Regions from separate parts of the Paenibacillus sp. MCAF9 genome, predicted to be linked through region 1. Evidence: predicted binding sites of a transcription regulator. Region 1 holds the regulator's gene; each other region holds the start of a gene.
The links. Region 1 encodes Rex, which represses fermentation and respiration genes when NADH is low (regulators of the CRP and FNR family bind a similar motif). Its sites were predicted from a motif close to TTGTGAAATATTTCACAA; they were not measured.

Region 1 (10,913 bases):
CAAAAGCGCTGCAAGCGCTTGATGAAACGATTTCGGCATGGCACAGAAAAGGAGCAGCTGAACTGACACAAGCAGAGCTGGCCGCTGAAGAAATTAAACAAAATCGGCTATCGCGAACCTCTTGGAGCGATCAATGGAATTACGATGAGATAGCGATTCAGCACGGATATAAAGCACCTATCATTACACTTAGCGGTATTCTTTCGGAGGAGCAATACAATATGGCACTGCTGAGAACCGTTGAATGGCTTGATCCGCGGTTTGATGAGCTTGGCTTAGAAATAGGAGCAGGCAGCGGCAATCTCTCCAGCATGCTAGCTGCGGCCGGCACGAAGCTTACCGTTGTTGAGCAATCGACTGAAATGCTCTCGATCATAAGAGAAAGGCTCCCTGCCATTGATGCAAAACAAGGCAATTTGCTCGCACTGCCTCTCGCGCCATACAGTTATTCTTTTATAGGCTGCAGCTTTGCAATGCATCACTTGAATCGGTCACAACAGCTTCTGGCACTAGAAGAAATGGACCGCGTTTTAATAAATGGGGGACGGCTTGTGATTACGGGGTTAATGGATGAGGACGTGGTTGCCGATGATAAAATACATTCTGAAGAGATAGAAACAAAGCTTTCCATACCGCCTAACTGGCATCTTTCCTCTGTATCCGAACATCTGAACTGGTTCAACAAACGTGGATATTCCACTGTCATCAACCAGCTTACCCCATATGTTGGATTACTCTACGCGATCAAACCTTAGCTATGTACAATAATGTGACCCTTTTACATAAAAAAAGAGCTAAGCCGCATGGCTTAGCCTCTTCCTCCACGAAATTTTTGCGCATGTGCGCGAGCCTCGTCTGCATTCGTTACACGATTGCGGCTCCACTCGATAAGTATCCGATCAATATAACGCAAGCTAAGCTTGCCCGCAAAGACGGCTTCTTTTAGAGCAAAACGAATAATTTCGTCTGTATATCGATCATGATCAAGCCAGCCTGTAATCGTCTCGCATTCTATCGGAGATAATAAGCGTCCAAACTCTTGCTCGAATACACTGAATAAGTCTGATGATGGCGCCGCTTGCTGCTTGACTGGCTGACGCTCTGCCTTCCGCGATTCACGCTTCTGCTCCGCGGTTAACGCAGCTGCCTTAAGCAGCCAGCCTGTCCAGTTATAACGCTCTGACTGCATCCCCGTAGAACTGTCAACGTACTCGTCAATCGTAAGAAAATCTTCTTTCATCAGCCGGCCAAGGGATTGTCCAACTTCTCTAACACTCAGGCCCATCCGCTCAGCCAATTGCTCTGGCGTTGGGAAATCATTCATGTCCGCTTCCATATAGACCATGATTTGCAGAAGCAGCATCGCTTCTGTATCCGACAATTCCAGCTGGCGGTATGTTCGCAGCAGCATCGCCGATACATAAACGCCGCCTTCCTGCAACGCAGCAGCCATACCATGCGAGTAAGCTTTCCATATCTCGTTGTTCACTGCCAGCTGCCTCCTATACGACTACGCCTGTGCAGACGTATCCTTTTGCTTAACCAAGTTATACGTGTCTCTTGCGATGAGAAGCTCCTCATTCGTAGGAACAACTAAAACTTTAATGCGTGAGCTGTCCGTCGTAATCTCACGAATATCTTTGCGACGCTCTGAATTGCGCTCTTCATCTAGCTCAATACCCAAGAATGAAATGCCTTCGCATATCGCTTTGCGTAGAGCGACAGAATTTTCTCCTACTCCAGCAGTAAACACAATCGTATCTACACCGTTCATCGCCGCAGCATATGCGCCAATATATTTTCTAACTCGGTAAGCATACATGTCAAAAGCAAGCTTTGCGTTTTTGTCGCCTTCCAGCATCGCCTCTGTTACCTCGCGCATATCACTGCTAATACCGGAAATAGCAAGCATACCGCTATGTTTGTTCAGCATAGAATTTACTTCATTTAAAGTCAATTCCTCTTTGTTCATAACAAATGGCACGATCGCTGGATCAATATCTCCGCTCCGGGTACCCATCATAAGACCTTCAAGTGGAGTCATTCCCATACTTGTATCAAAGGACTTGCCGTTCAAAATGGCTGTACAGCTTGCGCCGTTTCCGATGTGGCAAGTAATCATTTTGATTGACTCCAATGGTTTTTGCAAATACTCGGCTGCATGTGCGCTCACATAGGAATGAGACGTTCCATGAAAACCATATCTGCGAACCTTGTGACGACGGTAAAGCACAGTAGGAATTGGATATAAATACGATGTATTCGGCATGCTTTGATGGAATGCCGTATCGAATACTACCGCTTGAGGTACATCAGGCAAATTTGTTTCTACCGCCAAAATACCCATCATATGAGCTGGGTTATGAAGCGGCGCCAAATCAAACAATCGACGAATCTCGAGCTTAACCTCTTGTGTTACAAGCACTGAGCTGCTAAATGCCTCGCCGCCATGAACGATACGATGGCCAACAGCTTCGATTTCGTTCAGATTAGCGATCGCTCCGAACTCCGGGTTGGTAAGCATATTGATAACCTGCTTAACAGCAGCAACATGATCCAATATTTCACTAACTTTACGAACCTCGGGCTTGTCAACTGGTTCATGAGTAACAATCGAAGAATCCATTCCGATCCGTTCCACGCGTCCACTTGCCAGAACTGATTCGTCACGCATGTTGTATAGCTGATATTTTAAAGAGGAGCTTCCTGCATTAATTACGAGTACTTTCATTTAAATCCGATCCCCATCCATATCATATTTGAAGAAGCCGATTCCTGATTTGGCTCCGAGATGTCCAGCGCGCACCATTTTTTTCAGCACGATCGAAGGACGGTATTTCAGCTCGCCATACTCGCGGAACATTCTCTCAAGGGCTGCCAACACGGAATCGAGACCGAAACGATCACACATCTCGAAAGGTCCATGCTGGAAGGAATAGCCGATACGCATTGCGCTGTCAATATCCTCAGCCGACGCGACCCCTTCCTCGAGTACATGCAAGGCTTCGTTTATAAATAAGCAAATGAGTCGTGTAGTTACGAAACCAGGAGATTCAAATACCATAACTCCTTTTTTGTGAATAACCTCTTCCACAAAATGTTTCGTACGCAGAAATGTTTCTTCTGATGTCTTAAGGCCGCGAACAATTTCCACCAGATCAATTTTGAATACTGGATAAATAAAGTGCATGCCGATTACGCGGCTCGGCTGCTTCGTAAAGCTGGCTAGCTCAGTTAAGCTTAGAGTAGATGTATTGCTCGCTAAAATAACATTTGGACCGCAAATTTTATCAATCTTTTCAAATACAGCTTTTTTCAATTCCAAATCTTCAGTTATCGTTTCAATAACAAGCTCACAATCCGCTAACTTCTCGTAGCTTGTTGTCGCCTCTATTCTATTCATAATCAGCTTCTTCTCGGAATTCGTGAGCGCCCACTTCTCGATTTGTTTATCCAAGCTTACTTCAATCATTTGTTTACCATAATCTAGGCGATCATCCGAACGCTCGATAATGATAACATCCAATCCTTTGGAGGCCAGCATTTCCGCGATCCCTTGACCCATCGTGCCTACTCCTACAACTCCAACTGTTTTGATATGCAATGTATTAGCTCCTTTAGTGTGGGGAGAATTCTTCTTAAAACATAATAGAAGTTTTCTCTGCAAAGATAGTTCAATCTTATTATAACGAATTTCATCAAAAAAAGAAGGCGGACGACAACTCCGCCTTCAAATTGTAATATTGTAAACGCTTCATGCTGCTGTATTGGAAGAAAAGAGCTTTCTAAACTCGTCTCCGCTCAATGTTTCCTCACGCAGAAGCGTCTGAAGAGACTTGATAAACACTTCTCTATTCGACTCAAGCAGACCTTTTGTTTGCAGCATCAGCTCATCCAAAATGGTTCGATTGATGCTTGCCCATCCATCTTTTGTCATCATCGAAGAATCAATAATGCCAAGATCAGTCAATCCCGATTCCACTAACGTTTTGACGATATTCATCGATTGTTCGAAGTCACCTCTTGATCCAGTGCTCCGATCACCATAAAACATTTCCTCAGCAGCTGCTCCGCCTAACGCAATCATAATTTGACCGTTAAGGAACTGTTTTGTGTACAAATATTGATCCTGCTGCGGATTGTGACGAACATAGCCTAACGCTTGACCGCGCGGAGACAAAGCAACCTGTGACACGCTGCCTGGACGCATTAGTTCTGCCATAATTGCATGTCCGAGCTCATGAAGCGCAATCCGTTCACGCTCTTCTTTTGATGCCTCACGATCCGTTTTTTCACCCATCATAACTTTATCAATAGCCATCGATAAATGCTGTTCAGCGATGGTTTCACTGCTCTCACGCATCGCATAAATCGCCGCTTCATTCATGACGCTCTCTAGCTGTGCACCGGAGAAACCAAAGGATTCACTCGCAATGCGTTCTAAGTTCACGCCTGAGCGGATAGGCTTATTTTTCGCATGGATGTTCAAAATATGCAATCTGCCCTTTTTATCAGGAAGTTCAACACCGATGTGCCTGTCAAAACGGCCTGGACGGAGCAATGCGCTATCGAGCATTTCCTTACGGTTAGTAGCCGCAATTAACAAAATGCGCGGTGATTCATTTGCATAAATACCGTCCATCTCGGTTAATAGCTGATTCAAGGTTTGATCGTATTCGCGCTGCTGACCGCCATCTCGTTTGCCGCCAATGACTTCAATCTCATCAATAAAAATAACAGCGCTGCTTTTTTTCGCTTTATTCGCTTTTGTACGCGCCTCTTTGAATAGGTCGCGAATACGTCCTGCGCCTACACCGACATACATTTCTACAAACTCACTGCCGGATGCAGCCAAATAAATCGAATCAGTATATTGAGCAGCTGCCTTAGCAAGCAGCGTCTTTCCTGTTCCTGGAGGGCCAGACAGCAAGATGCCTTTTAACGGCCGAATGCCAAGCTTAGCAATTTGTTCTTGATGAACGAGAAAATCAAGCGCCTCTACAAGCTCCTGCTTGGCACGCTCCTGACCTCCGATTTCCTCAAAGGTGAGTGGTGTCATTTTCTCCTCAGAACGCCGCTTCTGGCTAGACAACGCGGTCAGCTTGCCTCTGCCTCGTGCTGCATAAACTACGGCAAAGCCTAATACGCCCAGCAATACGATGGGAACAACATTTTGTCCAATATATATAAAAAAAGCAACAAGTACAGGAAGTAAGCCTATCGCAATTTCTTTGCCATATTTCATCATATTACCATGCCTCCAATTGGTTTGGCGTGCGTGGCAGGACGATATATTTCACCGCTTCATTATTTTTAATCGTAATATACACATTCGTATCATCCATTTCAGTCGTCACGGTGACATCTTTCATGGATTTTGCAGCTTCTTTCATCGCATCTGGAATATGAGAATAGGTTTTGCGCTCCATCGCCTCTGCAACTTCAAACATGGAAGCATACCACAGATCTTCAAGCTGCTTATTCGATTTTTCTTCTATATTAAGCTCAAGCTTACGGTCGCCAACTACATCTTTTCCGTTAGCTGCAATAGTTTCATAGATGTCCCGGAGATTCGCATCCGGCGTTAATTCAAGAGAAATAGCTACTTTATTGCGATCCATAACTGGTTTTTCTGAAGAAACAATACCTTGAATGCCTTTTGTAACTTTCTCTAATGGAGCTGCTACAGCCACTTGATTATATACAGCCCAGCCTCCGAACAAAACGGAAGCGGAAATTGCAGCAGTAATCACGATTGGTATCACACGTGGTCTCATCATTATGAAAATCCCTCCTGCAATAAATTTTTGAACACTCCGTATATCAATTCCGCTATACGAAAGTATATCATGAAATTATGCAAGAATCGTCCATCAATAAAAGGAAACGGAGCCTTATGGCCCCGTTTTTGCTGGTAACGTATAAGAATCAATGAATGCACCGTCATCAAAACGGTAGAAATCATATCGGTAATGATCAGGCTTTTCACCGTCATTATAATAGATCTCCCACACCGTTTTGTCATCAAGCAGACCCGGCTGAATTCTCTTTATTTCTGCCAATGGCCTCTTGCTGATGAAATTATCTTTGAGTGACTTCTCAGAAATGCCTTCCGTCGCTTTCATGATAACTGGTTGTTGCTCCTCAGTCAGCCATACGTATACATGTTCATCTTGTTGATTAATGCCTTCAACGACCCAACTGTTTTTTTGCCATATATGATGATGTACCTTTTCTATCTCCATAAGATCAGCTGCTTTAGTCGCTTGTTCCTTCGCCGCATTAATTGCTGTCCACTCAGGCGACTGAACTTCACGGAAATAGATAAAAGAAACGGTTAGAAGCAGCAAGAGGAATGCTGTAATTAACAACAACCATCGCTTAAGTGTCATAAACGGCTTTCGTTTCCTTGCTGTTGCTCGCATTAAGCTTGCAGCAAGCGATCAAAGCTCGCTTGTGCCTCGTAACGAATTTTCTCCTCATCGAGCCAAGTGCATTCGCCGTTTTTCAATACTTGTCTTCCATCAATCCATACATGCCGCACATCGCGGCCTGAACCTGAGTAGACCAGATGTGATACGATATCCGTCTGAGGGTAGAAATGCGGCTGTTCAATATCAATTGCGATGAAATCTGCCTTCATGCCTACTTTTAGACTACCAAGGCTCTTCTCTTGCCAAATAGATTTTGCCCCATTCACTGTACCAAGCTTCAATGCTTCCAAAGCAGGGATAGCAGTAGGATCTTCAGAAACACCTTTATGAAGCAAAGCTGCAAATCGAATTTCCTCAAATAAATCAAGATTGTTGTTGCTTGCCACACTATCTGTTCCAAGCGATACCGTAACACCTGCGCGAATCAAATCAGGAACGCGTGCAATGCCGCTAGCAAGCTTAAGATTACTTACAGGATTATGTGAAACCGCAACTCCTTTAGCAGCAAGCAACTCGATCTCAGCATCATTCAGATGTACGGCATGCGCTACAAGAGCAGGACGTGAAAAGAAGCCTAAACGATCCAAATGTTCGACCGGACGAAGTCCATAATCACGCACGTTTTGCTCAACTTCAGGTATCGTTTCCGACATATGCGTGTGCAAAGGCAAATCAAAATCATGAGCTGCTTGTACAAAACGTTCAATATACGCTGGTGGACATGTATAAGGCGCGTGTGGAGAAATCATTGTAGTTATGCGTCCATCGGCTTTCCCGTTCCAATCACGAGCAAAAGCAATTGCTTCAGCAAGCTTTGCTTCTTGTACATCGGGAGGGCATAGTCCGATAACTCCTCTGGTCAAAACACCTCGGATACCGCTTTGCTCAACCATTTGAGCAACTTGATCCATACGATCATACATATCAACAAAAGCTGTTGTACCTGATTTCAGCATTTCAACGATCGCTAGAGCACTTCCTGCACGTGTATCTTGATCAACATATTTGCCTTCCATTGGCCACATTTTCTGTTCCAGCCAAACCTGCAAATTTTGATCATCTGAATATCCGCGAAGCAAGCTCATCGCTGCATGTCCGTGAGTATTAATAAGTCCTGGCATAAAAGCCAGCTTGCTGCCGTCTATTTTTTGCACCGTGTCAGAAAGCTGCTCAGGAACAGCCGTACCTATATAACTAATCCGATCATCGGATACAACCATATGTCCTCTAAATGATGGATTTTCGTCATCCATCGTTATAAACAAACCATTTTCAATCCAAATCTGACTCATCCTGCGTCTCTCCCTCTTTGGCTAAATAATAAGCTAAGCTAAGCAATTCCCTTGTGAAATCAGCATTATGTATTCGCATTTCATCCGGTACTCGTAGAATAGCAGGGGCAAAATTCAATATTCCTTCTATGCCTGCTTCGACAAATTGATTAGCTACATTTTGTGCTTCAAATGCTGGAACGGTAATGATGCCGATTCGAATATTTTGCTCTGCAACCGTTGCAGCAAGCTCACTCATCGGCATTACAATCAAATTATTAATGCTCGTTCCGATTTTGCTCGGATGTACATCGAACACGGCCGTAATCTGCATATTATCCTTGGAATATTTATTGTAATTGCATAAGGCATGACCTAGATTGCCCGCTCCAACCAACGCAACCTTTATCGTCTGATCAACCTTCAAAATTTGACGTATCTTCTCAATTAAATATACAACATCGTAGCCTACGCCCTTCCGTCCAAACTCTCCGAAATAAGCGAGATCTTTACGAATCTGAGCAGGATTTAAATCAAGCTTTGTGCCTAAATCCTGCGAAGAAATGGTCTGAATCTCACGATTAAGCATTTCATTTAGTACTTGCAAATAAACGGGAAGCCTTCTGACGACAGCCTCCGATATTTTCGTTTGCTTCATCGTTTTTCCTCCTCTTCGCTGGACACAGCTTGATTTTCCTGCGGCAATGCTGCGTATTCATCCGTTAACCATTCTCTCATTCGTACGACCATTTGATCCATATGCATCGTTTCGATTTTTGGTCCTGGCAGTGAATATAAGAAGTGTTTACCGTAGTAAGTGTCGATTACTCTTGTATCATATATGATTACGATCCCTTTGTCTTGTGAAGTCCTTACTAGACGCCCAAAGCCTTGTTTAAAGCGAATGACGGCTTGGGGAATCGACAATTTCATAAAAGGATTTTGTTTCTGCCGCTGCAGCATCTCAGCTTTTGCTTCTACTAAGGGATGGTTAGGCGGTTGGAATGGCAAACGAACGATGGCAAGGCAAATCAGAGCTTCTCCGGGTATATCTACACCTTCCCAGAAGCTGCTCGTGCCAAGTAAAACGGACTCTGGCGTTTGACGGAAACGTCTTGTAAGCTTCGTGCGATTGCCGCTGTCTATTCCTTGTCCGAGCACTTGAATACCTGCAACGCTTAAAAGCTCTTTAAGCGGCTCGTAGACCTGCCTCAGCATGCGATAGGACGTGAACAGCACTAGCATTCTGCCCTTCGTTTCCTTTGCAGCATCAGAAAGCGATTTTACAAGCATATCCAAATAGGTGTCATCTACAGCTGCTCCCTTGAGTACTGGGAAGTTGCGCGGAATGACAACTAATGCCTGTTCCCGGTAATTAAACGGTGAAGGCAATTGAACAGTTTTAAGCCTGCCCTGCTGTTCGTATCCAGTTAACCCAAGCTGCTCCTCTGCGTATTGAAAAGATTTTTGCACAGATAACGTCGCAGAGGTTAATACGATACTTTCTTTGACATCAAAAAAATATTTTTGCAGCTGAGCGCTTACATCTACTGGGACACCGTATAACTGTACAGATCTGTAGCGGTATACACTGCTTGCCTCGATCCAAAACACAGAGTCCGCAAGCTCTAAGGTGATAAACGTTCTAAGCTCATCCTTAAGACGTGATAAATCACGTACCGCGCCATTTAAATCCGTTATTATCGCTTGAACACCGGAATCGTCAACACGGTCTTTAATATCGGTAACCATTTTATCGACGGTTCGAATGACTCGGTTAAGTTCAGTGTGGATATTTCCTTCAACCGTAACGCCGTCCTCCCAGCCTGCTGGAAGCTCGTTTTTCTTAAGCCGGCATACCGACTGACCATTCTCGGTTGGTCCATCCGATGAAGTTGAAGTAAAGCTATAAAACATTTCAAACAGCTTATCCCAATGCTCCTTAATTTCTTGGAAAATAGGAATAACGGTATCAATCGTCTCCAACCAGGAAGCTTGATGTGCGTCATCCTCATACATAAGCTTCTGGCGAAGCCCAGGCAATAATCCAGAGCGCGCATCTTTATAAAGCCGAAGAACAGCCTGCGTCAAAGAGAAGTAGTTAACTTGCATACCTAGATGCTTGCCGGCAACCTCTTCCACATGATGTGCTTCATCAATAATGAGATGAGTATAGGAAGGCAATAAACGATGATCTGCTTGAACATCAGTAAATAACATTGAATGATTCGTTATCGTAACATCAGCAATGTTTGCTTCATGCTTCGCGCGATGATAAAAACATCTTTTGAACCAAGGACAAGCTCGATTCAGGCATGAATCCGTATCGCTCGCTACCGTAGACCAAAACTCAGCACCCTTGTTGCCGAAGTTAAGCTCTTCCTGATCGCCAGTTTCTGTTTCCCCAAGCCATACGACCATTTGAGCAGCTGTAACTGTATCCTCAATCGGCGATACAAGATCTTTTGTGTTGATTTTACCTTCAAATTTGCGCAAGCATAAGTAATTCCCTCTGCCTTTAAAGATCGAAGCTCTAAACTCAAATGGCAGTATTTCCTCAAGCAATGGCAAATCGCGTTGACGAAGCTGCTCCTGCAAATTGATTGTATGCGTACTAACGACAACTTTTTTGCCGTTTTGAATGCCATAATAAAGCGCAGGAATTAGATAACCAAGCGACTTCCCTGTGCCTGTACCTGCTTCTATAAGTAAATGCTGATTCTGATTTAGAGCGCTGTACACCTCTTGAAACATGGCTACCTGCGCTTCTCTTTCCTCATAATTCTCAAATTTCTGTTCGAAACGTTGTCTAACATCAGCTAAATAATTGTCAAATGAAACATCCGTTAATGGCAGCACACTTGTACCGCCTGAACGCGGAGGCTGTTCATCGCTCCATTCGCGAACCTTCAATGCAAATTGATTAAAATAGTCATATTCATTCGATTCGAATACAGTACTATATTCCATCTGCTGCCCGGTATGCTTAATAAACCAGCTCAAATCGCTGCCGTCATCTACAAGCGTGGAAAGCCGCTGCAAAGTAAGCAGCGGCAATTTGCGAAGCTTTTTTACCGTTTCAATTAGCAATAGCGCAGTTGCATTTGCATCGCTGTCCGCGCGGTGATGTTGATCATGCGGTATTCCAAAGAGCTCAGAAACAGCTCCAAGCTGATACGTATTAATTGTAGGATATAAAATTCGTAAT
Region 2 (10,913 bases), on a different contig from region 1:
AATGACGAGGATCAATGCGACTCCCCACCCTTCTTCTCATTCAAATCCAAGCTAATATCGAGCGCATGGAAGGAATAAGTCAATCCGCCTACCGAAATGACATCAACGCCGCAAGCTGCGATACCTTTAACGGTTTCTAAAGAGACACCACCAGATGCTTCTACGATAACGTGAGGAGAAGCTGCTTTAATTCGAGCTACACATTCCTTCATCAAGTCTGTAGACATATTGTCCAGCATAATAATGTCCGCGCCACAAGCAAGCGCTTCGTCCACTTGCACTAACGATTCTGTCTCTACTTCAATCTTCATTGTGTGTGGAATTTTACTGCGCGCAGCTTCAACCGCAGTACGAATGCCGCCAGAGCCTTTAATATGGTTATCTTTAATCATAACAGCATCGTATAAACCGAATCGGTGGTTAGCGCCGCCCCCCACACGCACTGCATACTTCTCCAGCATCCGATGGCCTGGGGTTGTCTTGCGAGTATCGACAAGCCGAACCGGCAATCCATCAAGCGCATCGATGAAAGAACGTGTCTTAGTCGCAATGCCAGACAGCCGTTGCATTAAGTTAAGCGCAAGTCGCTCTCCGGTTAATAGGCTATGCGTACTGCCCTCTACGGTGGCGATAACCGTACCCTTATTTACATACTCGCCATCCTGTACTTTGGAATCAAAGACAAGTGACGAATCAACAACCTCAAATACGAGCTTCGCAATCGGAAGCCCTGCAATTATACCGCTTTCCTTCACATGGATAACGGCTTTGGAACGCGAGTCCCTTGGAATCGTCGTTTCGGTCGTAATATCCCCACTGCCTATATCCTCTGCAAGCCATCCGCGAATTTGCTCGCGCACTGCCGCATTATAACCGCCTGCCATCCATTCAAACATCCTCTATTCGCTCCTCCGTCAATCCATATAGACGGTGTAACACCGTATGCTTTCTCCACATTGCATCATCGCGTACCGGGAAATCCTCACGGAAATGCGCACCACGACTTTCCTCCCGAGAGAGTGCAGCTTCCGTAGTCAGCAGGGCACAGGTGAGCAGATTAGCAAATTCGTATTCCTCACGCCCCGTCAGAACGGATTGATAGATAGGCAACTGCCTTTTCAATTCCTCAAGACCCTTCATAAGACCACTTGCATCGCGGCGCAAGCCAGCATAACGGACCATAATCTTTTGCAGCTTAAGCCGTCTTTCTACGACAGCTTGGATTGATGTACTGCTCCGTTCTATCTCATTACTAATATTAGGCTGAATCGTAAGACTCGGAAGCTCATCGATTCGTTTTACAATTCTTCTGCCAAATACAATGGCCTCGGAAAGCGAATTGCTCGCTAATCGATTAGCGCCGTGTACACCTGTTGAGGATACTTCGCCGCAAGCGAATAAACGCTTTATATTCGTTTCCCCATTTAGGTCGGTTTTCACTCCGCCCATCATATAATGCATAGCTGGCGCAACCGGAATCCAGTCCGACGTCAAGTCGAGGCCGTATTTTAAGCAATATTCATATATAGTAGGAAAACGGTGCTTCACCATTTCCGGTGATTCATGTGTAATATCAATATAAACGAAGGTCGATTTCGTCTCTTCCATTTCACTGACGATGGCTCTCGCCACAACATCACGCGGTGCCAGCTCCAGCTGCTCATGGTAGCGTTCCATGAAGCGCTCTCCTTTAATATTACGAAGATACGCCCCTTCGCCGCGCACAGCCTCTGATATCAAAAACCTTGGCGCGCCTGGATAACATAGAGAGGTAGGGTGGAACTGAATAAACTCGACATCCTGTATGTATGCCCCTGCTCGATAAGCCATCGCAATGCCGTCTCCTGTGGCAACCTCAGGATTTGTCGTGTAACGGTAGAGCTGGCCAGCCCCGCCTGAGCTTAAAATGACGGCTTTGCCTCTTACAAACAACCGCGCACCGCTCGGCTTCTGTACAATGACACCACAGCATTCGCCGTCATGAGTGACCAAATCAATAACAAAATGGTCGTCCCAAACTTCAATTTTAGGATTGGCAATAGCCGTTTCGGACAATGCTCGTACGATCTCAAAGCCTGTAGCATCCCCGTTGGCATGCAAAATACGCCGCTGGCTATGCGCTCCTTCCTTCGTAAGCGCAAACTCGCCATTCTCCAGATCAAATTGCGTTCCCATCTTTATTAAGCTGCGAACACCTTTGGGCCCCTCATGAACAAGTACATCAACCGCTTCATTAGAACATAAGCCTGCACCCGCTACGAGTGTATCTTGTCTATGGTAAGCCGGTGAATCCTCATCCGAAATAACCGCAGCGATACCGCCCTGCGCATAACGCGTATTGCTGTCGAGCAGCGATTTTTTCGTAATCATGAGGACAGAATTGTTTTCACTTGCTCGTATAGCGGTAAAAAGACCGGCAATGCCGGCCCCAATTACAATCACATCTTTTTCTATAACAGGCAGCTCACTTAACTGCACATCGACTAAATATCTAGGAATCATCATTGGCTCCTCCAAGCGTAGAAGCAGCGCATACTACTTCACGAGTAGCATGCGCTCCAAGGATAAACGGGCTTGATCTGCAACATGTGGCGGTACGTAGATTTGAGGCTGCATCGTTTCCAAGCATTTCACTAGCTTCTTCAAATTATTTACTTTCATGTTAGGGCACACCAAATATTTAGATGCAAAATGAAAAGTTTTGCCTGGGCTGTCTAAACGAAGCTGATAGCCAGTGCCATCTTCTGTTCCCACGATAAATTCTTGGCAATCTGATTCTTTACAATATTTAATAATAGCGGTTGTACTGCCTACAAAGTCGCCTAGCTCAACGACTTCAGGACGACATTCCGGATGCACAACGAATTGCGCATTAGGATATTTCGCTTTCATTTCTTCTACGTCTTTAACCGTCAGCATATCGTGCGTATTGCAGTAACCTTCCCAGATAATCATTTTCTTATCGGTATTCTGCTGCACATAGTGGCCTAGGTTCTTATCTGGTACCCAGATGATCTCGTCGCCTTCAACCGAATTGACAACTTTAACCGCATTTGCAGATGTGCAGCAAATATCAGTCTCCGCTTTGATCTCAGCAGACGAGTTAATGTAAGTAACGACCTTTGCATTCGGGTGCTGCGCTTTCAGCTTACGCAAGCCATCAACACTTACCATGTCGGCCATCGGACAGCCCGCACGCTCGTCGGGAATGATAACGGTTTTATTAGGAGCCAAAATTTTTGCGCTCTCACCCATAAAGTGAACGCCGCAAAAAACAATAACTTCAGCATCCGTTTGTGCAGCCTTCTGCGCAAGCAGGAAGGAATCTCCACGGAAATCAGCTACCTCTTGAATTTCATCACGTTGATAATAATGAGCTAAAATGATAGCATTCCGTTCTTTCTTCAACTGTAACAACCGTTCACGCAGCTCTCGGTTTTGCTCCGCCTTGCGTTCCAGTGCCAGTGCTTCCACAGTAGATCCTCTCCTCTTATGAGGGATGGGCGATAACCCATTCCGTTATACGGCAAGCTGAACTTTGTGAATTGATGCACAAACTTAGAAAGTCGCTTACCTATAGTTTAAACCAAAAGGGATAAATTCATTTGATTAAGTTTTAATTTACACGCGGTAGATGCTACTGTCAATGCGTTAAAGGCCTTTTTAAGGCAGCAATTTAAAATAAATTATTTTGATCGCTGTATCTCACTCACATTCTTCGTAAATGAACCTTTTTTACTATATAATCGCGACCTCCGTCATCACTTGTATTAGCAACGAAATAAAAAAAGTCTCTCTCCGCGATGGAGAGAGACCATTTTGAATTATCTTTTTGCTGGATCGTAAGGTTGACCAAGTGCTGATGGCGCATTTGAACGACCAACAGCTCCTGCCAAAACGATCAAAGTCAAAACGTATGGCAGCATGTAGAAAAATTCAACTGGAATGTGCTGCGAGAATTCAAAGCGCTGTGCAAAGCTTCTAAGCGCCTGAGCTAGACCGAAGAACATTGCTGCTCCTACAACGCCAAGCGGATTCCATTTGCCGAAAATCAGTGCTGCGAGCGCAATAAATCCTTGCCCAGAAATCGTATTATGCGCAAAGCTGCTTGTCGTCGTCAATGTAATTGTCGCACCGCCAAGACCAGCAAGCGCGCCGCTGAGCAATACGCCGATATAACGGTATTTTGTTACGCTGATACCAACGGTATCCGCAGAGCTCGGATGTTCGCCCACTGCACGCAGACGCAAGCCAAACGGCGTGTGGAACAAAACGAAATAACTGATTACTGCGATAGCTAGAACAATATACGTCGTCGGATACGCGGTAAAAATAGCTTTCCCGAGCAACGGAATATCTGATAAATAAGGTATTTTCACTTTGTGAAATACATTAGCCAAAAGCGGCGTTTGACCTGATCCATCATAAAGGCTTTTGGTTAAGTAAAGCGATAAGCCAAGCGATAGGATGTTAATAACGACACCGACGACGGTTTGATCCGCACGGAACGTGATCGTGGATATCGCATGCAATAAAGCAAATAACGTACCATAAATAGCTGCAGCTATAAAACCAATCCACGGTGAAGCACTGCCTAAGCCAGCTTGTATCGCATACTCCGTTGCAACTGCCGCGGCAAATGCTCCTGAAACCATCAAGCCCTCTAGTCCGATGTTCACAACACCTGAGCGCTCTGAGTACATACCGCCAAGCGCTGTAAAAATGAGCGCGGTGGAGAACACGAGCGTTGTATTAATAAGTTGTCCAATGATGTCTAGCACGTTCATCCTACACCGCCTCCTTCCGCTTGCTTGCACGTTTATTTAGAAAAGGCTTTAAGAACCACTTCACCAATCCATGCGAAGCAACGAAGAAAATAACGGCGCCGATTACGATACGCACGACCTCAGGAGGAACACCCGCACCAAAGCTCATGCCTGCTGAACCGTAGCTGAGTCCACCGAATAAGATTGCGCCAAGGAATACACCAATCGGCGTATTGCCGCCAAGGAGCGCTACCGCAATACCATCAAACCCATAGCCCGGAGAAGCGGCCATAACGGTCTGGTTGCCGAACACGCCTAAAATTTCAAACACGCCGCCCAGACCAGCGAACACGCCGCTTATAAACATCGACTTAACCATCGTTACGTTAACGTTCATACCCGCATATAACGCTGCATCCGGATTATGTCCAACAGCACGAAGCTCGTAGCCTTGTTTCGTACGCCATAACACGAAATAAAACACAACGATACAAATGAGCGCAATAATTGTTCCCCAATGCATACGAGCGTTGTCTGTCAATTTAATAAGCCAATCAATTTTCACCATAGCTGATTCATGAACCGGCATCGACTTCTGCTGGCCTTTCTCAACAAGAAACTTCGCAATGATAAAATTGGAGAGGAACAATGCGATCCAATTCAGCATGATGGATGAAATAACTTCATTTACTCCACGCTTCGCTTTCAAGTAACCAGCAATACCCGCCCATAGGCCGCCGAATACAGCACCCGTAATTACAGCTAGAGGCGCATGTATATACCATGGCAGGTCAAGCAGCACGCCTACGATTGTCGCGCCAGTCATGCCCATTACAAATTGTCCCTCTACACCGATATTGAATAGGCCTGTACGGAAAGCGAAGGAAACGGCTAAACCTGTAAAGATCAATGGTGTAATTGCTCGAACCGCTTCTCCCATATTGTAAGGAGTGCTAAACAGCTTATTGATTAAAGAAGTGTACGCTAGAATCGGATCGAACCCTCCAGCAAGCATGGCAATGGCTCCAACCACAAAACCAAGAACGATTGATACTATAGGAACAAGGATAGACGATTTATTAAATATTTTTTTCAAGGTTTCCATATACGCTATCCTCTCCCCTCAGATGCAGGTACAGCTAATTTGTTACCAGCCATCATAAGTCCAAGCTGCTGATCATCTCTTTGCTCAGCGTCAACCTCACCCATTAGCTTGCCTTCATACATGACCGCAATTCGATCGGACAATGCATAAAGCTCATCAAGCTCAAATGAAACGAGTAAAATCGCTTTTCCTTCGTTACGAGCTTGTACCAACCGCTTGTGCACAAATTCGATCGCACCGATGTCGAGTCCGCGTGTAGGCTGAACCGCAATCAGCAAATCAGGATCTTTATGAAGCTCCCGTGCGATAATAGCCTTCTGCTGGTTTCCTCCAGACAGCTGACGAGCATGCGTATGAATACCTGATGAGCGAACATCAAATTCGTTAACAAGCTTTTCAGACAGCTTGTCCATACTGTTGTAATCAATAAACATAGAACGGCCGAATTCCGGCTCAAAATACGTATTCAATATCATATTCTCACTGACTGAGAAATCAAGCACCAGCCCATGCTTATGCCGATCCTCTGGTATATGCCCTACTCCAGCAACCGATATTTGGCGCGGAGAATGATTTGTCATATCCTTGCCATTCAGCTTAACGCTGCCGCCGTCCAGCTTGCGCATACCTGTTATAGCATAAATGAGCTCGCTTTGACCATTGCCATCAACACCGGCTATGCCAAAAATCTCTCCTGCACGAATGTTGAAGGTGGTACCATCCAATACATTTTTGCCTTGATCACCTTTCATCTGCAATCCATCCACAGATAAAATAACTTCGCCAGGCTCGTTCTTCGTCTTCTTCACCTCGAAGGATACGTCCCTGCCGACCATTAATTCCGCAAGCTGCTGCTCATTCGTCTCATCTGTGGTCACTGTCTTGATAACCTTGCCGCGTCGAATAACGGTTACAGCATCTGCAAGAGCCATGACTTCTTTCAATTTATGCGTAATGATAATAATCGACTTTCCTTCAGCAGCCAGGTTGCGAATGATTTCGATTAGCTCCTCAATTTCCTGCACCGTCAAAACAGCTGTCGGCTCATCAAAAATAACGATTTCAGCGCCGCGATACAACGTTTTCAGAATTTCAACACGCTGCTGCATGCCTACTGTAATATCTTTAATTCGCGCCTGAGGGTCTACATTCAGACCATAACGTTCAGATATCGCCCGAACCTTCTCATTAGCGAGCTTGTAGTCGATTTTCATACCTTTGACAGGCTCATTGCCAAGCACAATATTTTCAGCAACGGTAAAAGGCTGTACGAGTTTAAAATGTTGATGAACCATGCCGATGCCAAGGTCAATTGCTTTAGAGGCACCCTCAATGACTGTTTTCTCACCATTAACCCAAATCTCGCCCTCGTCCGGTTGATATAGTCCGAACACAATGTTCATTAGGGTCGATTTTCCTGCGCCATTCTCGCCAAGCAGCGCATGAATCTGACCTTTCTTCAATTCAAAATTTATGGAATCGTTAGCTACCAATCCGGGAAACCGCTTTGTAATTCCCTTTAACTGTACAGCCGCCTTGCTCCGGTCCATTCCTCATCATCTCCCCGGTTTTTACTGCTTGAATATGCATAAAAAATTTGACATTAAAAGCACTTACTTATCCCAACAAAGAACAAAGACCGGCCGAAGCCGGTCTTGTCTGATTCATCAACAAACGATCCTCAATCAAAGGATACCATTGAATGGAGAAAACTATTCAGTAGGTACTTTAATTTCACCGCTAACGATTTTTGCTTTGTATTTCTCTACTTCAGCAAGAACATCAGCTGGAACGTTTTTCTTAGATGTTTCTGGCAAGCCTACTGCATCGTCTTTCAAACCTAGCTCTTGTACAGTTCCGCCAGCCCATGTTCCAGCGAGTAGATCTTTGGATACTTTATGAACAGCAGTTTCAACGCCCTTCATCATGGACGTTAGTGTAATTTCATCACCGAACTCAAGTGATTGGTCTTTATCTACACCAATAACCCAAACGTTTTCACCATTGTCTTTACGTGCTTTACCTTCATTGAACACACCATTACCCGTTGCGCCTGCCGCGTGGAAAATAATATCAACGCCGCCATCGTACATTGTCGAAGCAGCCAACTTACCAAGGTCAGGTTTACCGAACTCACCAGCGTATTCTACTTTTACTGTTGCATCTGGTTTAACCGCAGCAACGCCCGCTTTAAATCCAGCTTCAAATTTTTTGATAACCGGAATATCCATACCGCCTACGAATCCAACTTTATTTGTTTTTGTCATCAAGCCTGCAACGACACCAACAAGGAAAGATCCTTCGTTTTCAGCGAAAGTAATAGAAGCAACGTTTGGCGCTTCAACTACGCTGTCAATTACTGCTAGCTTAGCATCTGGATTTTCTTTAGCCACTTTGCTTAGTGCATCATTAAACAAGAAACCGATACCCCAAGTAAGGTCATATCCTTCTTTAACGAAGCTGTTTAGGTTCGGCTCCATGTCTGCTTCGCCTTTACTTTCCAAGAACTTCGTTTCCGCGCCAGTCTCAGCACTCACTTTCTGAAGAGCTTCCCATGCGCTTTGGTTAAAGGATTTATCGTGTACGCCGCCAACATCAGTAACCATACCAATTTTTTTGCCTTTTCCAGTACCATCGTTTTCAACAGCAGGCGTAGTACCTTTATCTCCGTTCGTGCCGCCCTCGTTGTTTTTCTTGCCACCGCAAGCTGACAACACTAGTGTCAACGCGATCATCATTACAAGCATAAAGCTAAATGTCTTTTTCATGCGTGTTTTCTCCCCTGCTCTAATTTTTGTGTAGCTTGGCAACCCCTGTTACATTCTTATTCTTGCTGATACTGGTCGCTATTATTTCATTATAGTTACAAAAAAATAAACGTCAATAACTTATGTCAGTTTAAGTGACATAAAAACGTTATGACCGTCATCATGTAACATCTATGTAACGTATGACCAATATGAACAAAACCTCCATGTGAGCATTTCTGTTTTTCATCTGAGGTTTATACACGTATTATAGGCTAAATCCGAACATTAATAAAGAAAAAAATAGTCGCCCGCTACTCTTTACAAGTAGCAAAGCGACTATCGTTAACAATTATCCATAAAATACTATTCGTTCTTATCTGGATCTTCTGTTAGATCACGTTTCTCAAGGTTCGGAGCTTTCGCTTCGTCCTGATCACGAGTTTGGATGCGCACCTTTACGTCTCCAACCGTCTCAATAATAGGCTCGGTTGTCGGCTCATTTGTTTCAACTGCATCAGTAGAAGGACCGCCTTCCAAAGTACCAGTCTCAACCAAACGTTTGATTTGATCCATTTCGAGCGTTTCTTCATTAAGCAGTGTTTGAGCAATCAAATGCATTTCTTTGCTCTTCTCTGTCAATAGCTTCTTCGCACGATCATAACAGCCTGTAATAATGGATTGCATTTCTTGATCTATCTCGTATGCAATGGCATCCGAGTAGTTCTGCTCATGTCCAATATCGCGTCCAAGGAATACTTGGCCTTGTGAACTGCCGAATTGCATCGGTCCAAGCTTATCGCTCATACCGTATTCCATAATCATACTGCGTACGATGCCTGTCGCTTGTTTAAAGTCGCTATATGCACCTGTACCAATTTCACCAATAAACAGTTCCTCTGCTACACGGCCTGCAAGCAAACCAGTGATTTTGTCCAGAAGCTCCTGTTTCGTTACAAGCATACGATCTTCTTTTGGAAGCATGATGACATATCCGCCAGCACGTCCGCGAGGAATAATCGTAACCTTATGCACCATATCCGCATGCTCCAAGAAGAAACCTGCAATCGTATGGCCTGCTTCATGGTAAGCGACAATACGTTTCTCACGATCACTGACAACACGACTTTTCTTCTCCGTACCTACAATGATTCGGTCAATCGCATCATCAACTTCAACCATTGCGATATCTTTCTTATTACGACGGGCAGCTAGGAGCGCTGCTTCATTAAGTAAGTTTTCTAAATCAGCGCCACTAAAGCCTGTTGTACGTCTTGCGATAACTTCAAGCTTAACATCCTTGGATAGCGGCTTATTGCGCGCATGTACTTTAAGCACCGCTTCACGGCCCTTAAGGTCTGGACGGTCAACCGTAATTTGACGGTCAAAACGGCCTGGACGCAGAAGCGCTGGATCAAGGATATCCGGACGGTTTGTTGCTGCAATAATAATAATACCTTCGTTGGCACCAAAGCCATCCATTTCAACGAGCAATTGGTTGAGCGTTTGCTCACGTTCATCATGTCCGCCGCCTAGACCAGCGCCACGTTGACGACCTACCGCATCAATCTCATCGATAAAGATGATACAAGGAGCATTTTTCTTCGCGTTCTCAAACAAGTCGCGTACACGGGATGCACCGACACCAACGAACATCTCTACAAAATCAGAACCGGAAATGCTGAAGAACGGCACGCCCGCTTCGCCTGCTACTGCACGTGCAAGCAATGTTTTACCAGTACCCGGAGGACCAACAAGCAATACGCCCTTCGGTATACGAGCGCCTACTAAATTAAATTTCCGCGGGTCCTTCAAGAAGTCTACGACCTCAACGAGCTCTTGCTTTTCCTCGTCTGCGCCAGCGACATCTTCGAATGTAATCCGCTTCTTCTCATTATCGTAAAGCCGCGCTTTGCTCTTGCCAAAGTTCATAACTTTGCCGCCGCCGCCCTGAGCTTGATTCATCAAGAAGAAGAACAGGACAAAGATGATGACAAACGGAATAATGGAGGTAAGGAATGTAAGCCAAATGCTTGGCTGATCCATTTCCTTCGTCTCATAAGCGAATCCATACTGCTTCGACCATTCAGCGATCTTAGGCTCAGCGCTAACGCCAGTCCTTGATACGAATTGATCGTTTTCTGCATCCGCAGGTTTCACTTTATATTTTCCGGAAACAAAATAAGATTGGTTCTCGTACTTAACACTTAACTCTTTAACATTCCCTGACTCAATTGCTGCAACGAGTTCATCGTAACGCAATCCAACGGTCGTGTTATTTTGGCTGCTGATAAA
Region 3 (10,913 bases), on a different contig from region 1:
TCGGGGGATTCGTCTCCATAATCAGCCCTATGAATCGCTTGACGTTGCTATTTTTATTTTTCATCAGTATCACTCCTGTATCTCTCTATTCTCTCCACTACAGTTCCTACTTTACCTTGCCTGTTTAAACGCAATATAAACAACGAGGCTATCGCTGCGTATTAAACAAGCCATTCTCACTTTTTGTAATCCGCCACTTCCTCTATATGGTAAATTGAGGTAAAATAATGCGATAGTTTGACCAAGCGTTCGTTCGACGCCTCACAAGCCACTACGAATAGGAGAGTTGCCTATGCATTTGCAAGAAGAGCAGGTTGTAATTGGAATAGACGGCGGCGGGACTCATACCCGCGTCATGGTTTGCAGCCATAGAGGACATGTGCTTTCTTATTTGGAACGAGGCTCCGCCTCTATTTACAAAGACGAGAGGGCAGCTGAAAATGTGCAAGGAGCTATAGCCCAAGCACTGCAGCAAGCTGGCCGAACTCCTGAACATGCGCTGGCGCTGGTTGCCGGCATTGCAGGCTTCGATTCGCCATCTGACCTCGAATGGATTCAGACATTAACAAAACTTCCGGGACTTACCTGCCCGATGTGGCATGTAAACGATGCGGTCTCGGCTCATAGAGGCGCATTAATGGGCGAACAAGGCATCGTCGTTATCGCTGGAACGGGCTCGATTATCGTAGGCATGACGGACGACGGACAATTGATTCGCAACTATGATTTTCACCATTATGCAGCTAGCGCAGCGAGATTTGTTGCCTATGATGCTGTATATGAGATGCTGGCTGGCAATTGTGATGATACAGACCGTGAGCTTTGCGAAGCCATGCTTGTTCATTGGGATGTTCCAACGGCCCAGCAGCTTGCTGATATAGCCAAAAAAGGCTTTGTGGATGATCGCCGTGCACGAGACAAGCAGTTTGGGAAGTTCGCTCCTGCGGTTACTGAAGCCGCCGAACGTGGTAGCTCTCTCGCTATCCGCGTGTGCAGCCGTGCCATCGATCAAATCAAGGTAGGCATCGAAATGATTGCTGCCTCCTTCTATAGTGATGAGGTTGCTGTTACCTTCACAGGCAGCGTTGCAAACAGCCCTTATTTTATTCGCGAGCTGGGCGAGCAGCTTCGGCAAGGAAACAACAAGCGCTACACCGTTGTTCAGCCTAAATTCCCGCCTGTAGTCGGCTCTGTTTTACTCGCGTTGAAGCAGCTGGATATTGCCATAAATGATGACGTAATCCATAACCTAAGTGAATATACATTTGTGACTGCTGAATAGAAGCTTGGTCGCACGTGAACCGTTTAGAACATGGCTATTGACCTTTCCGTTACGTATACCTTTAAGCTAGGGAGGAATCATTTTGAACCCTACTGAGGAGGAATTGCAATGCCAGACCATGATGTTATTTATAAGGAGGAAGCGGCGCGTTATCATGAATTAATCGCGAAGCAGCCGAGCGTGCAGCATTGGATCGAAGAGATTAGACCAATTAGAGGATTGGATATTGTAGATCTTGGTGCCGGCTCCGGCAGACTGACTGCCGTACTAGCCGATCAGGCCAAAACGATTGTTGCGCTTGATGCGTACGAACCTATGCTGCACGTAGCGGCAGAACGATTACGTTCTGCTGGCTATACGAATTGGAGAACGCAGGCTGCTGATCATCGCGAGCTGCCTCTTGCGAGCCAAAGCGCGGATCTCATCGTTTCCGGCTGGAGTATTTGTTACTTAGGCAGCGATAATCTACCGAACTGGGAGCAGAACATACGGCAGGTTATGAGCGAAATGAAACGTGTGCTCCGCGGTAACGGAACCATTATTATTTTCGAGACGATGGGCACTGGCTTCGAAACACCAAACCCGCCTGACTTTTTGAAAAAATATTACGCTGCACTCGAGCAGGATTATGGTTTCTCGCACAAATGGGTACGAACGGATTATGCCTTTGACAATGTGGAACAAGCGGAGCAATTAACACGTTTCTTCTTTAGTGATGAATTAGCAGACAGGGTAGCGCGGGACAAGCTCGTCCACCTGCCCGAATGCGCTGGTATTTGGTGGCTTCATTTGTAATCAAGCGTGTTAGCCTGATTTTTCTACACACCAAGTAGTCATGCAGCGTTTGTCTGCCACGATAACGGTTTTGAGCGGCTCGAATAAATGCCCGCTCAGCTTTGCCGTCATTCCAAGCAGTTTTTCCTCCGTAACCAGAAAACGTCTGCTTCCGTCAGGAAGCAGATATTGTCCTTCACCAAGCGGCTGCATACGGGACTCCATGCCAATGGAGGAGGCCAACCTAGCGAACAGCTTCCCGCCTGGCTTAAGCACGCGCCAGAGCTCGTCAACCATTTGATCAAAATGCTCCTCATTATCGGCAAAATGCAGAACCGCGCTGCTAATAATAAAGTCAAAGCTGGCATCGGCGAAGCTCATCTGCTCTACCGCTTCCACGCGTGCCTGCTCTTTCGCCCATTTAGGAGCTATCAAGTCCGCTAACCGCTGCAACTCTTGAATAGCCGTCTCTGATCGATCGATTGCAAATACGTCATAGCCGCTGCGAAGCAAATACGTTAGGTTTCTCCCTGAGCCGCAGCCTGCATCAAGAATGCGCATATCCTTTGTCAGTGATCCCTTTAGCAGCTGATCAAATAAATAAATATCGATGCGGCCAAATTGCTCCTTCAATTCCATCTCCATCATTTGCTCCTCCTTCTATGATGTTTACTTTACCTTGTATACATATACCTTCGTCCGATACATATCACGGCAAATAAGAGTACGCTCAGGCTCCCAGTCCGGCAGCGCAAAACATACGCTTATGACATGTGCACCCGGCTTTAATTGCTCGTGAAAAATAAGACCTAAACGCCGCATCGCGCCCGGATAGAGGTAACACACAACCATATCCACATCCCGGTACGAATATGTGTACAAGTCGCCCTTTTTAAACGATACATTCGTTCGATTTTCGAGTTTCGCAGCCATAAAAGATATCCACATGGGGATAACTGAATTTTCGATCCCGATGATTCGCAGGTTTCTGCTGGTTCTCCCCGCTTGAAGCGCGAGCGTACCCCAGCCAGAGCCCGCCTCCACCATAACGCCGCGGCTTTGCAGCCGTCTGATCTCATCAACTACAACGCGCCGTACCGGCGCTGAGGAAGGCATAGGCGATATCCCGTTCCGCCAGCTTGCATATACGATGGACAGCAAGGCAATCAGCACGATAGCTGCCACGACCAGCAATACATTCTGATAGATGAAGCTTTCCACGATGATCCCCCTATCTTGTTTCATGGAGGATTCCGCTTTATTTCCCTAGTTTGAATCCGCTCTGTTAGTTAAGACTTATTCCCTCTGCGAACCTTCAGCTGCTTGCCCTTCACTGTCGTATTTCGCATAACCTCCAGCACTAGCGAGCCTTTGCCATTCAAAATTTCAACATCGGTAACATTATCCAAAATCGTAATAATACCAATATCTTCCACGGACACGCCTTCTATTTTGGCAATGGTTCCGACAAAATCGACCGCTCTAAGCTTCTTTTTCTTGCCGCCGTTAAAGTTAAGCTTCATAATCTGCTTGTTCAGCTGCTCGCGCTTGTCTTTTTTGAGAACAGGACCAATATTGAGCTTCTGTTCAAAATCTTCTCTGCGAAGGTCAACCGCTTCTTCGGATGGCGCCTTCGCTTTGTTAATGCTAAATCCGATGTAGCCTTCTATTTCAGCTAGGCGCCTTGCATCCTTAGATGCTGCGAAGGTGATCGCTTTACCCGTTTTGCCAGCCCGTCCCGTTCTGCCCGTACGATGAACATAACTTTCCTTCTCCAGCGGAATATCAAAGTTGATGACATGCGTAATATTCGTAATATCAATGCCTCGAGCTGCAACATCCGTTGCAACCAAATAACGGAATTGCCCTCTGCGGAACGCATTCATTACTTCAAAACGCTCATCCTGCTCCATGCCGCCATGGATGCGGTCGCACGGATATTCGAGCTCCGCCATTTGTCTGAACACTTGATCCACATTCTCCTGTGTCCGGCAAAAAATAATACAGCTGTCCGGATTTTCGACGATCATCACGTCTTGGAGCAGCTTAAACTTATCTGCTTCCTTCACCTCAATAACCGAGTGCTCAATCGTAGCAGTCGTAAGTCCCTCTGCCTTGATCTCTACTTGTACAGGAGTGTTCATATATCTATGCGCTAGCTTAGCTACATCCTCAGGGAACGTTGCAGAGAACAGCATCGTCACTCGATCCGTAGGCAGCTGCCCAATAATAGCTTGTACCTGCTCGATAAAGCCCATGTTCAGCATTTCGTCCGCTTCGTCGATGACTAAATATTTGATTCGTTCGATGGGAAGTGTTCCACGCTCAATGTGATCATGTACGCGTCCAGGCGTCCCTACGACCATATGCGTTCTTTGCTTAAGCTCGGCTCTCTGGATATGGAAAGGCGCTTTACCGTAGACGGCCATCGATTTGATCCGCTTGAAGCGGCCGATATTTGTAATGTCCTCGTTGACTTGCAGTGCCAGCTCCCTCGTTGGCGTCAGCACAAGCACCTGAGGCTTGTTTTCGTTCCAATCAACCAGCTCGCATAATGGAATACCGTAGGCTGCCGTCTTGCCGCTGCCTGTTTGTGATTTAACGACCAAATCCTTTTGCTCAAGCGCAACCGGAATAACCTCGCGCTGCACCTCCGTTGGCGTTTCGTAGGACAAACTCTCCAACGCTCGAACGATTTCTTGGCTTAACGCATAATCCGCAAACTTTATTTCACTCATCTATAGACCTCTTCCGCACTTTAGTAGTTAAATCTTTCGTAACCTTAAGAATAGCATATTAACGGCCCATTTGATTCATAAACCTTTGTACAGCCCAGCTTTCAAAAATTATTTGTTAGATCAACCGCTAAATCGGGTTATATCGTATAAGAGCTTGCTTCGCTCTAAGCAAGGCAGTACTACAAAAAGTGAGTACTAGTTCACTTTGGATTGGGTCATTATAATAAAAGCCAGATCAACTAGAAAGGCTTGTGAGTGCTATGCTTCGATTAAATGTTGCGCGTGTTGGATTTCTAATGGGCGTTTCACTTCTGCTTGCTTCCATCATCTATTTCTTCGCGGCGAACTGGGGCGGCCTGGTCCGCGCCGATAAAATTCTCGCGTCTGCCGGCATCATGGTGTTATTCTATGGCGCTGCTTTCGTATTTTCCAAAATGAAAATAATGCTTGGGCATCACTATTTTTTGTCTGTTACTTTTCTAGTCGGCGGCTGTGTCGCGTTTGGCGTGGCGGTTGCCCTTCTAAATCAAATATATAATTCGCATGCAGACACCTATGAGCTGTTTCTCGTCTGGTCCATTCCTGCCCTGCTGCTTGCGTTCATTACCCGCTTTAATCCTTTTTATATCCTTGCCTATATACTCGTTCATCTAACCCTGTGGCAATACTTTTTCCCAAGCGCGTATTCCATCGTCCATAGCGACCAAGAAATTTTGCTGATTGGCTGGTTATTTGCGCTTATCAATCTTATTTTATTCGCATTAATAGAAGCCAAACGTCTCGCATCAGCGCCGCTTAAATATATTAGCTTTATTGTCTTTCATATTTCTTTGCTCGTCTTGACAAGTTCCGATCTATACGAACATTATGGCGCATGGATGAACGTCGCAAGCGCTGCGGCAATCGCGTTCGGATTCTATTATTTCACCCAAGTGCGTCTGGACAAAATGATGCTTACCCTTAACGCGCTGGCTGCTTCCGCTTTCGCTGTATTTAAATATTTTGAGCTGATGTCCGAGCATTATTCCACCTTATTTTTTATATTTGGACTCCTCTTTGTCGCTTTATTACTTACAGCCAACGTCTTTTTCTTCCGTTACTTAAACAAGCTCGGCAAGCATCAGTCAAGCTCTAATGACCCAGCTGACCAAGCATCCCATCCATCAGAAGAACATAAGAGCACTCTTGTTGGCAAAATCGCATTCACAATCGTTACCGTAATCGGTGTTTTGATTGGCAGTATCTCCTTAGTAGGCTTAGTACTATTAGCCTCTGGTGAAGTCCCGCCCGAAAACATTTTATTTGTCCTGTCACTGCTGTTTATTATTCCAACACTGCTGCTGACGCGCTTAAATACGGCTGTACGCTACACCGTGCTTACGATTGGATATATAGCTGGACTTATCTCGACCGCTTGGATTGATACTTCAGCCTTGTCTATTTTTTTCATAGCGGTACTGCTTGTCGGATGGTTCAAATGGCAAGGAAGGGTACCGCATTTCTTTATCTACACCTTACTGAATATCAATATCGCTATTCTTCTGTTTCAGTTATTTGGATCTGTTCATAATGCGGCTTCCTTCATCGTGTTCATCGTAACGTCGCTCAATGCAGTCATTTACGCAAGTCACCATCTGCTTAGGGAAGGCGCATTCAAGATTCATGTAAGAGAATGCGGTTGGTTCTTTACTTTGCTGCTTCTATTTTGGCTAACCTTTATGGATAACATTTTCCCTTACTCATATGAGCTATTTAATATATTGAATTTCATTGTAGTTACGATCGCAGCCTTTCTATTTGTTAGGCGCAGCCAAGCTCTTGAAGCAGCAATTAGCTTCGTATTCTGGTTCATCTTCCTTGCGTTCAAATATTACGACTTGTTCTGGACGTTATTGCACAAGTCGATTACGCTCGCTCTGCTTGGCGTGATTATCATAGCAGCTACTTATATTTACGCCTATAGAACACGCGCAGCAGTATCTGAGCAAGCAGACTCATTCAGCCGATTGCTGCGCAGAAGCCCCGCTCTCATTGCTATCGTGGTAGTGCTGCAGCTCGGTTATGTCGGTTACCATGCCGCAGTAAGCGAAATATTGCTCTCGAGCGGCACTCCGATTAAGCTGGCCATCGTGCCGCTTGATCCACGATCCATTTTGCAAGGCGATTATGTAGCGCTTCAATACAATATTTCGGCACCGCCAGATCACATCGCTCAGGAACTGGAAAGACGTCCAAGCAACAGCCGAATTAAGGTCGTGCTTCAACAAGGTGCGGGCGGCGTATACAACTTGGATCGTTTATATAAAAAAGGTGAGCCTTTAGCTGACAAGGAAATCATTATTAACGGTTCCACTAGCGGCTGGAGAAACATCCAGTACGGCATAGAATCTTATTTTGTACCCGAAGGCACTGGGCTGGAAACGGAGCAAAATGCCCGCTTTGCGTATGTCATGGTTGGAACAAAAGGCGACGCTATTCTAGAGAAATTAACGAAAGAATAGTGCTGTATAATTGACCGCCAATAAACAAAAAAAGAAGCAGGACCTATACAGCGCAACAGCTGTGGAGGTCCTGCTTCTTTCAAAATAGAAGGAAATATTTTATTTGCTTCTACTTAGCTTATATTTGCCCAACAACGCAGCTTCCGTTTGCTGAGGACGTTGATGGCTTTTTTCATATTCTTTCGATTATCCGTGCATCAGTTTGTTCAATTCCGTAAATTCCTCTAAATAACCGTTTCTCTCCAGCTCCATCAATGCCTTCCGAATGCTAACCTCATCCTCGCCAGATTGATCTGATAGTGCTAAGAGCTCAGGCAATGTAATGTTTTTATGCTCCTTGCAATACGTGAGCAGCCCTTTGGCTGCCCAAGATAAGCGATCATCCTGGAATTCACCGATCATTTTACGGAACAATTTATGTGGGATTAGCTGCTCGTCAACTAAGGCTTGCATCGCTTTTATTGCAAGTTTTGTCGTCATACGGCCTTTTTTGGCAACCTCGTCTAAGGTGAGCGATGCGGAATCCGCCGTGCTTGAGCTGAGTACGATATAAATCATTTGCGAATAAATATCCAAGCTTTGGTTATAAAAGATTTCGGTGGAAACAGTGAAGTTTCTAACGTTTCCCGGTGTAATTTCTGATGTCATGTTCTTTCTCTCCCTTCCGAATGGTCTATACCATAATAAAGGTTCGGATACGGGGTTTCAAATGGGGCCTCATTAGAAAAAGTTAATCGCAGCCGTTTAACCGCGAAGAAGCATAATTTTCATCCGGGCAAGGTCATCTTTCTTCTTCTCTTTCCGGATTGTAGCGGTATTTTTCCAAATCAATTCGCCCGTCCTCGCTCGCTGAAACACCTTCCTCTTTTAAATAAAAGATCTGCATGTAACGAGATTCCTCCTCTTGAATCGATATCTCCCCTTTTGCATTAACAACTCTGTGCCAGGGAAGATTATAAATGCCGCTTAGCGAATGCAGAACACGGACAACCTGCCTTGCCCCCCTGCGATTGCCAGCCAGCTCTGCGACTTGCCCATAGGTCATTACGGTGCCTTCCGGAATCGCCTTAATAATGGATACGACTCTTTGCGTATAGGGCTGCATATTAAAACTCCTTTTATGTATGTTTTTAATCATTGTTTTTTATTATCATAACTGAATTGCGCTTCATTTACGCTTGTTGAACGATAAAGCGTTTGAAATCACATTAAATCATCCAATTTAATATCCATAAATTGGATGATTAATCAACGAACAGCAGCTATATGCCTGAATGCCAGCAATATTCCAAATCTTTTTACCGAAAGCAATAAATTTCTTTTTAACTTTTGGTGAAAACGATGTAGAATAGAAACAAAGGGTTTAATCCGATTACGTCATACGCGCATTCACATCCTTCTGCCTCATGCAGAAATAAGACTGTTACGTCCGTATAAACATTTTTCGAGTAACTATGTGAAAAGTGTAACAATCTTTCAGGATGCATCTTAGGCTTTAGCGGCTGACACAATTGAGACTACAACTTACTTTCAAATTTACGTAAAGGAGGACATTCTATTATGTCACAACCATCTGCTGGACAAGAGGTTGCAGCTAGCCTCGTCGAAGAAAAACAAACGTTGGATGTACTTGATCAATTGATGAAGCCGGAGGTTCAAGAGTCTCTAACTGTACTCGTGGACAGCCTGCCTAAATTAGCTGAAATGGTTACTCTAATGACCAAAGCTTATGATTTTGCACAAAACATCGCTACAGACAAAGTGTTGATCAACGATTTCGCTCAAGGTATCGGTGAATTCGTTAAACCGGTTCAAGAGAAAGCAAAAGGTATCGCAACAGCAGCTATTGAAGCTGGCGAGCGCTCGCAAGAAGCGGCTAACTCTTCTGTTGGCCTATTCGCTATGTTGAAAATGCTTAAAGATCCGGAAGTTCAAAAAACGCTACGTTTCGCGCAAGCTTTCCTTAGTGTTTTGTCTGAACGCAAAAACGATAAAGTATAATACACCGAATACGTATAGAACGAACGGAGGATGAACATGTCGAAGCAAATACTAATTCTTGGTGGCGGTTATGGCGGTCTTCTTACTGCTCTAACAGCACGCAAACATTTGACTGCAGCAGAAGCTAGCATCACAATCGTAAACCGTTTTCCAACTCACCAAATCATTACTGAGCTGCACAGACTTGCTGGGGACACAATTGCTGAGCAAGCAGTTGCTCTACCGCTTAGCAAGCTTCTAGGCGACAAACAAGTTAACATCATCGTTGACTCGGTTAAAGAAATTAAACCTAACGAGAAGCAAGTGGTTCTTGAAAGCGGACAAGTACAAAAGTACGACACCCTTGTTGTAGCACTTGGAAGTGAAACGAACTACTTCGGCATTCCAGGATTGGAAGAGAACAGCCTTGTTCTTAAATCCGTTGCTGATGCTAACAAAATCCGCAAGCATGTTGAAGATCGTCTTGACGCTTACAAAAAATCAGGCAACAAAGCTGACGCAACAATCGTTGTTGGCGGCGGCGGCTTGACTGGCGTTGAGCTTGTTGGCGAATTCGCTGACAGACTTCCTGAGATTTGCCGCAGCAAAGGCATCGACTTCAATGATATTTCGCTGTATTGCGTAGAAGCCGGCCCTGCCGTTCTGCCAATCTTCCCGAAAGTATTGATCGATCGCGCTGTAACAAGCCTTGAGAAACGTGGCGTTAATTTCATCACTAGCGTAGCGATTACAGAAGCTACAAAAAGCTCCGTATCGCTTAAAGACGGTCGTACGATTGAATCCAGCACAATCATTTGGACTGGCGGCGTTAAAGGTAATCCAGTTGTCGGCAGCAGCGGACTTGCAGAAGACCGTGGTCGTTCACTTGTTACACCAACGCTTCAATCGACTTCACACGCTGATGTATTCCTTGCTGGCGACTGCGCAGTTGTATTCCCAGAAGGCAGCGAACGTCCTTACCCTCCAACAGCTCAGCTTGCTTGGCAAATGGGCGAAACGGTAGGCTACAATCTAGCGGTTCAAATCAAAGGCGGCGTTATGGATAAGTTTGTACCTGTATTCTCCGGAACACTTGGCAGCCTTGGCCGTAAAGATGGCGTGGGCACAATCGGCGGCAACGCGACACAGCTTAAGGGCTTGCCTGCTTCCCTTATGAAGGAAGCAAGTAACGTTCGTTACCTGTCGCATATTCACGGTTTGTTCGCACTAGCTTACTAATATACACAAACAAGAAGAAGGAGGGTAGCAGCCCTCCTTCTTTTTGTTTTACCCAACAGCTAGCCTTACTTCTGCAAGGCCTGCCATTCTTTAAATTGCTTCTGATATTCAGCGACAACCTTGTCTAATCCTGCAGCCTTTAAGCTTTGAAGAGCTGCTGGGAAGTATTTATCGTAGGATACCACGCCCATTTTAATTGGAATGATCTTCGATTTCACTTCGGATAGCACATTCGCATATTCAACAGCAATCGGCTCCGTATTTAGGCGGAAACCAAGAACAGGTGAGAATTCAACTGGATTCGATGGCTCTGTCGTTTGCATTTTCAAATAATCTTCCGGCGTCTTCACATCAAACAACATGTAGTTAATGTTGCCGATCATCCACGAATCAAAATAA

Region 2: the regulator Rex is predicted to act here: its motif matches at 3,539-3,556, upstream of nadA (quinolinate synthase NadA).
Region 3: the regulator Rex is predicted to act here: its motif matches at 8,750-8,767, upstream of AB4Z45_RS30010 (DUF1641 domain-containing protein).

The regions. Positions count from the first base shown of each region.
Region 1 is NZ_JBFREL010000001.1:100,803-111,715, reverse strand. It holds gene AB4Z45_RS00515 (MerR family transcriptional regulator) at 1-755, shown strand, start outside; gene AB4Z45_RS00510 (DnaD domain protein) at 809-1,489, opposite strand; gene AB4Z45_RS00505 (acetate kinase) at 1,511-2,731, opposite strand; gene AB4Z45_RS00500 (3-hydroxyacyl-CoA dehydrogenase family protein) at 2,732-3,667, opposite strand; gene AB4Z45_RS00495 (AAA family ATPase) at 3,755-5,248, opposite strand; gene AB4Z45_RS00490 (hypothetical protein) at 5,250-5,780, opposite strand; gene AB4Z45_RS00485 (cell wall elongation regulator TseB-like domain-containing protein) at 5,895-6,392, opposite strand; gene AB4Z45_RS00480 (amidohydrolase) at 6,425-7,726, opposite strand; gene AB4Z45_RS00475 (redox-sensing transcriptional repressor Rex) at 7,707-8,363, opposite strand; gene dinG (ATP-dependent DNA helicase DinG) at 8,360-10,913, opposite strand, start outside.
Region 2 is NZ_JBFREL010000030.1:13,393-24,305, forward strand. It holds gene AB4Z45_RS27265 (type III pantothenate kinase) at 1-15, opposite strand, end outside; gene nadC (carboxylating nicotinate-nucleotide diphosphorylase) at 12-896, opposite strand; gene nadB (L-aspartate oxidase) at 889-2,502, opposite strand; gene nadA (quinolinate synthase NadA) at 2,536-3,474, opposite strand; gene AB4Z45_RS27285 (ABC transporter permease) at 3,825-4,787, opposite strand; gene AB4Z45_RS27290 (ABC transporter permease) at 4,789-5,871, opposite strand; gene AB4Z45_RS27295 (ABC transporter ATP-binding protein) at 5,877-7,421, opposite strand; gene AB4Z45_RS27300 (BMP family lipoprotein) at 7,584-8,639, opposite strand; gene ftsH (ATP-dependent zinc metalloprotease FtsH) at 8,985-10,913, opposite strand, start outside.
Region 3 is NZ_JBFREL010000039.1:20,227-31,139, forward strand. It holds gene AB4Z45_RS29965 (ABC transporter ATP-binding protein) at 1-64, opposite strand, end outside; gene AB4Z45_RS29970 (N-acetylglucosamine kinase) at 293-1,282, shown strand; gene AB4Z45_RS29975 (class I SAM-dependent methyltransferase) at 1,391-2,077, shown strand; gene AB4Z45_RS29980 (class I SAM-dependent methyltransferase) at 2,087-2,704, opposite strand; gene AB4Z45_RS29985 (class I SAM-dependent methyltransferase) at 2,726-3,301, opposite strand; gene AB4Z45_RS29990 (DEAD/DEAH box helicase) at 3,346-4,794, opposite strand; gene AB4Z45_RS29995 (GDYXXLXY domain-containing protein) at 5,055-7,295, shown strand; gene AB4Z45_RS30000 (hypothetical protein) at 7,482-7,943, opposite strand; gene AB4Z45_RS30005 (MGMT family protein) at 8,077-8,400, opposite strand; gene AB4Z45_RS30010 (DUF1641 domain-containing protein) at 8,856-9,296, shown strand; gene AB4Z45_RS30015 (NAD(P)/FAD-dependent oxidoreductase) at 9,333-10,514, shown strand; gene AB4Z45_RS30020 (extracellular solute-binding protein) at 10,580-10,913, opposite strand, start outside.